DNA from 2 places in the Paenibacillus spongiae genome. Region 1 is predicted to be linked to the other one. Evidence: riboswitches for the same ligand, from Rfam matches in the RefSeq annotation. Region 1 holds a riboswitch; the other holds the start of a gene.
What was found. Region 1 has a riboswitch for cobalamin ahead of metE (5-methyltetrahydropteroyltriglutamate--homocysteine S-methyltransferase). Riboswitches for the same ligand answer to the same signal wherever they lie in the genome.

Region 2: another riboswitch for cobalamin. It lies ahead of L1F29_RS12570 (ABC transporter substrate-binding protein); the one in region 1 lies ahead of metE (5-methyltetrahydropteroyltriglutamate--homocysteine S-methyltransferase).

What each region holds. Positions count from the first base shown of each region.
Region 1 is NZ_CP091430.1:1,732,488-1,735,619, forward strand. Features, by position in the region: gene mqnE (aminofutalosine synthase MqnE) at 1-56, opposite strand, end outside; gene L1F29_RS07965 (HesB/IscA family protein) at 504-866, shown strand; cobalamin riboswitch at 1,529-1,726, shown strand; gene metE (5-methyltetrahydropteroyltriglutamate--homocysteine S-methyltransferase) at 1,879-3,132, shown strand, end outside.
Region 2 is NZ_CP091430.1:2,701,097-2,704,228, reverse strand. Features, by position in the region: gene L1F29_RS12575 (FecCD family ABC transporter permease) at 1-370, opposite strand, end outside; gene L1F29_RS12570 (ABC transporter substrate-binding protein) at 371-1,402, opposite strand; cobalamin riboswitch at 1,737-1,991, opposite strand; gene L1F29_RS12565 (FixH family protein) at 2,260-2,694, shown strand; gene L1F29_RS12560 (PAS domain-containing sensor histidine kinase) at 2,691-3,132, opposite strand, start outside.

The sequences.
Region 1 (3,132 bases):
ACTTTCTCCTTAATAAGCTGCATCTGTTTGTCTTCTGTTGGTATGACGACGTTCATGAGAGTTTCCTCCTGGTCCGCCGGGCACATATTGGTCCGGATAATGGGAATTGATGTTGCGCATGGCTGAATAAGGCTGCACTTCTAACGTGTTGCATGAGCAGCCGCAATCGTCGGGTATGCGATGGAAATCCTGTGTCACGGGGGATGGGTATGATAAAGGAAGGCAAGTAGGCTGAAACTTTGTGAAAAAAAGAACTTTCTGACCCCGAGCGGATACAAATCACAATAACTGTCCTTATTATAATCTTCTCTCTGCGGTGCGGCAACAAGAAAAGTCTGATGAAGGAGCACAGGCGGAATTGAGCATGATAATGGACGGACATCCGTCTCTTGAGGCAATTGTCGATTAGGAGTATACTAGGGGTATTAGCGCACTTCCGGCAGGGGCTGTCTCATTGAAGAGAGCCCTGAAGGCGGAAGCGGCGAAAACGGGAGGGAATGCACATGATCACAGTTACCGATTTAGCGAACGAGAAAATACTAGAGATGCTGGAGGCCGAAGGTACGCCGAATATGTTTCTTCGCGTCAGCGTGAAGGAAGGCGGCTGCAGCGGATTTTCATACGGAATGGGTTTTGACGACGAGCGTAATGCCGACGATCAATTCATGGAAATTAACGGGCTTACCGTTGCGGTAGACAACGAAAGCCTCAAATATTTGAACGGACTTGAGATCGACTTCAAGGAATCCGCCATGGGTGGCGGCTTTACGATGCATAATCCGAATGCTTCCGTAACATGCGGCTGCGGTTCTTCGTTCCGTACAGCTACGGCTGCGGGCAAACCGGCTGCCGAAGGCGAATGCTGATCCATTAGAGGGACTTCGTGCCCCGCGTATAGATGCAAGCCCCGAGCGAAGCCATTACAGCTATCGTTCGGGGCTTTTTTGCGTGTTGTCAGAGCTTCCGTTCAATCGTATGAAGCCGTCCACCTGGACCAGTTCCAGTATGCAGGTCGGTCCAAGACATCCGTACAGCTAAATAAGTTCAATTATTTGAACACAGCTAACCGTATGGGCAGAATGGTCTTTCAATGGTCTTACGATCACTGCCGGTACCGTCCATGAATGCAAAATTTTCTTAGTTCGATCGATGTAGCTGAGAAAGTATTGTACAGCATGCAACATTATCCTCGTCATACAGCCTCAATGACTATATTGTTGTACTTTATACAGCATTGGGGATGCGAAATCATCGGTTAACCGCTCTGCAGGGGAGAATTATTGCAGATTTTACAACAATCATCAATTCATCAGCGTTTTACCCGTCCAATGTTGTATAACATACATGAATACGCAGCCATAACGGTTTCCTGCCAACGAACCGCTGCCGCTTTCCATAATCAATCTTCAAGCACTGTGTCGCTATTCCTTACTTTGATTCAACCTATATAATTAAGCGATTTTTAAAATAGTGTTGTATTAATATTAATCATTATGTATACTTATGCAGTGATGTGAACCATCGCTCAATAAAATAATTTGGAACAGGTGCTCCGGGAACTTTCCCCGGCGCTTAATAGGGAAGTCCGGTGAGATGCCGGCGCGGTCCCGCCACTGTAACAGAGGAGTCTGCAGCCTAGAGCCACTGATTGAGCTTTCAATTGGGAAGGCGGCTGCGCGGACGTTGATTCTGAAGCCAGGAGACCTGCCTGTTCTTGAAAGCACTGCTGTACCTACGGGAGATAGGGAGGTGTTAAAGATGGCAGCCGCCGTTGTACGTAAACGAGAGGCATCTTTTCCCTTGTCTTCATAAGGGGAAGGATGTCTTTTTTGCATGAATGTATGAATAACAGACCTAATTTATGGAGGCGAATCTTACATGGTGAGAAGCAGCAGTTTGGGATACCCGCGGATCGGAGCGGACCGGGAATGGAAGAAGGCGCTTGAAACGTTCTGGTCGGGCAAGCTGGAGGAGGCTGAGTTCACGGCACGGCTTCAAGAAATCCGGCTAAGCCACTTGAAGAAGCAGCAGCTGAAAGGGATCGATTGGATTCCCGTCAACGATTTCAGCTTCTATGATCATATGTTGGATACGGCAGCGATGTTCGGGATTGTTCCGAAGCGCTTCGCCTACGAAGGAGGACGCGTGCCGCTGTCCGTCTATTATGCCATGGCCAGGGGAACGCAAGGGGCTGCTGCTTGCGAGATGACGAAGTGGTTCAATACGAATTACCACTATATCGTGCCGGAACTAAGCGATGCGGCACCGGCTCTAACGGAGAATCGTCCGCTCGCCGCTTACAAGGAAGCGAAGGAGGCGCTCGGCATCGAAGGGAAGCCGGTACTGGTCGGCCTGCTCACATTCCTGAAGCTGTCCAAAGGCTATGACGCCGCCGGCATCGACGCTTGGATCGAGCGTCTGCTCCCGCTGTATGTACAAGTTGTGCAGGAGCTGGAGCGGGAAGGTGTGCAATGGGTGCAGATCGACGAGCCGATTCTCGTCACGTCCGTGTCGGATCAGGATATCATCCGTTTGAAGACGATCTACGAAAAGCTTGCCGAAGGAGCGCCGAAGCTGAAGATTATGCTTCAAACGTATTTCGAAGCGGTCGACAGCTACGAGGAGATCGTGAAGCTGCCGGTCGACGGTATCGGTCTGGATTTCGTCCACGGCGGGAACGGGAATCTGGCTGCGCTGACAAAGCATGGGTTTCCCGCGGGCAAGCTGTTGGGCGCCGGCGTAATCGACGGGCGCGGCATCTGGCGCGCCGACCTGGAGCAGAAGCTGGATCTGATGGGTCAGCTTGCGGATAAAGTGGGATATGACCGGATTATCGTGCAATCATCCTGCAGCCTGCTGCATGTGCCGGTAACCGCCGAGAGGGAGACGCAGCTTGCCCCCGAGCTGCGCAATGCGCTCGCCTTCGCCGACGAGAAGCTGGATGAAATCGTGCTTCTTGCGGGTGCAGCAGCAAGCGGCGCTTCCGCCGCGGCAGCGTTTGCCGGGCAGAAGGAGGCGCTAAGGAAGCTCCAGCAATCGCCTGCGCGCAGCCGGGAAGACGTGCAGCAGGCGGTATCGCTCATGGCGGCTCAATCTGCAGCACGCGCTAGCAGCTTTAAGGAACGCCACAGC
Region 2 (3,132 bases), 970 kb from region 1:
CCAAGATGGTTTGATAACCGAACAGAATGAGAAAAGCCGCGCCAACGGAGCATCCCGACGCAACGCCAAGCGTGAACGGATCGGCAAGCGGATTGCGCAGCACCCCTTGAAATCCGGCACCCGCCAGAGACAAGCAGGCGCCGACGAGTACCGCCAGCAGAATGCGGGACAGCCTCACCTGTGTAACGATCGCTACGGAGCTTTCATCCCATTTCGCATCTCCATTACCGGCCCACGGCAGCTGATCCAGAAGAATCCCCCACACCTCTCCGAGCGGCAAAGCGGCGGAACCGATGGACAAACTAATGACGATAGATGCGGCAAGGAGGAGCATGGCTGCTCCTCCGTAGACGTATAGTTTGAGACGCATCTATTTGAATAGATCCGGATGAATTTTCTTCGCTACATCCTGCAGACCATCTGCAAGGCGAGGTCCTACACGTACAAGCGGATCTGAATCCACTTCGTGAACCTGCTTGTTCTTAAGGGCATTAATCGAATCCCAGCCCGGCCGCTTCTGAATGAGATCCAGAATCGGATTCACTTCGCCTTCCTTCACGGGCATAGAAGCATAGATGATGACTTCAGGATTGGACTTAATCACCTGCTCCGGATCGATCTCGTACCAGCCCTTCTGATCCGCAATATTGATCCCGCCTGCGGTGGCAATCAGCTCATCCAGAAACTCTCCTGCTCCGACCGTCCAGCCCGGCGAGAATTCCAAATACACATTCGGCTTCGCCGCGTCTTTCACGGTATCCTGCACCTGCTGTCTAACATCCTGCATATGCTTCGTCACTTCTTCTGCTTCCGCCTTCTGATCCATAATGATGCCGACTTGATTAATCTTCTCGATAACAGCGTCATATGTCTTCGGATCGGATGCGTAGACATTCAGCTTCAATTCTCTCAGCTTGTCGATGGTGGCTTGGTTCATCCCTGAAGATGCCAGCACAAGATCCGGCTTCAAGCCTACGATGGCCTCGATGTTCGCTTCCATGCCGCCGATCTTCGTCTTCTCCGCCGCTTCCGCCGGATAGTTGGAATAATCGTCCACGCCTACCACTTGATCGCCTGCGCCGATGGCATACATAATTTCAGTCTCGCTCGGAACCAGCGTTACGACCTTCTGCGGAGCGGCATTAAAGGTTATCTCTACATTGGTCGCATCCTTCACGGTCAAAGGATATACAGTTGCGGCGGACGAACTGCCCGCATTGCCGCTTGTTGCGGGATCATCTGCTTTGTTCGTATTTGCCGGTGTATTAACCGCGTTTCCGCTGCCTGCAGTATCGTTCGTCTCCCCCGCTTTGCTGCCGCAGGCTGCCGTCAAGAGCAGCATCGCAGTCAGCAGGACCATCATCCCCATTTTGAACCACGTAAATCTTTGTCTCTGTTTCATTGGTCAAGCACTCCTTAAAAGTTTTGTGGAACTATACTTCGTTGAAATTACTTCATAACAAAACTTGCTTCGGAAGCATAGGTTTCGTTTTGTGGAACTATACTTCATTGAAATTACTTCGCAGCAAAACTAGCCCCGAGAGCAAAAATCATAAACGAAGCCGTGCTGCCAGCTATCCAATATGGACAACAAAAAAAGCATCTCCTGGCATAACGTGCCGGAAATGCTCTACGTTCCGAAGAACTGCGGCTGTATGGACTTACGCCTCGCGGGCGGTATTCGTCCCCAAAATCGTATCACAGCCATTCCAACACCTCCTATACCACGTAGGTAGCGCGTTCTAACGTCACAGGCAGGTCTCCTGACTATAGAGCATGCGCAGCCAACGTCTTCCCGAATGATAGCCATTCAGTGACTTAAGCTGGTGCGTTGTCAACGGGATGGCTGGCATGAAAGCTGCCTCCCCTTGACGCTCCTCACAGTGGCGGGTCCGTGCCGGTTTTTCACCGGTCTTCCCTTTTAAGCCGAAAACTCCGTTCTCCCAAAACGACAAACAAACGAAGCCGGCACCTGAAACGAGTATGCAATTGTGCATCTGTTACTATATCATCCCCCTGCTCGGGTTGTCTACCAATAAGAAGCAGCAGACAACGTCATAGGCAGCCGACCGGGTATCTTCCTTCAGGATATAGAAGCAGCGTATCGCGAAAATTATCTTTTCGATATTTAAACAAAACGCCATGCAAAGGGTCTTGAAAAGCGATTGTTTGCATACTTCATAGGTAAGGTAACGCCCTTCTCATTAAGGAGGGCTGCTTCTGATTCCGAATCGGAATTTTGCAAAAGGAGCGACGTTAATGAATGCGTTGAACAAGAAAATCGGATTATGGATCGCAGCCCTTATAGCCGTCATCGCAATTGCAGCGGCTATTCGGACACAAGCCGGATGGGCGGCAGAAGCTCCGCCCGCGACCATCCTGCAGACTGTTGACGGCTTGAAGGCTGAGATGACGCTAGGAACCTATCCGGTCAAGCGGCTTCAGAGCAACGATTTTACTGTCAAGCTATCGAAACCGGACGGAATGCCTGCAAGCAGCTATAAACTCCATGTTCGCTTATCCATGTCGAATATGGTATGCGGAGTTGTTAGCTTCGAGCTGAAGGAGATTGCACCCGGTGTATATAACGGAGATGCGGTGCCGCTAATGGCTGGGATATGGGATGCCGCCGTTGAAGCCGATAATGGCGAAAGAACCGTTATGTTTAACCGCAAACTAAAGGCCGGCGCTTAAATCGACTTTTCTGTGACAGGAAGCACGACGGTTACGGTTGTACCGGATTCCAGCTCGCTTGCGAACGATATCGTACCATGATGGGCCTCGACAATCCGGTTGCAGATCATCAGGCCAAGACCGGTACCGCTGCTCTTCGTCGTATAGAAGGGACCGCCCAGCTTCTCAAGCTGCTCCTTGGGAATGCCAACCCCGTGATCCTTTATAGTAATGGCTACCGTCTGGTTACGGTGAGGCTGAAGGTCGATTTCAACGTCTCCGCCCCCGGGCATGGCATCGATGGCATTCTTCAATAAATTAATGAAGACCTGCTTGATTTGATTCCCTTCGCATCGCGTTATCGTTAAATCGCTTCCAATGTTTAGTTTGATCTGGACATTGTTCATAATGGCCTGCGTCTCCAGCAGCCTCATGACACTGCGGATGATTTGGACCAGA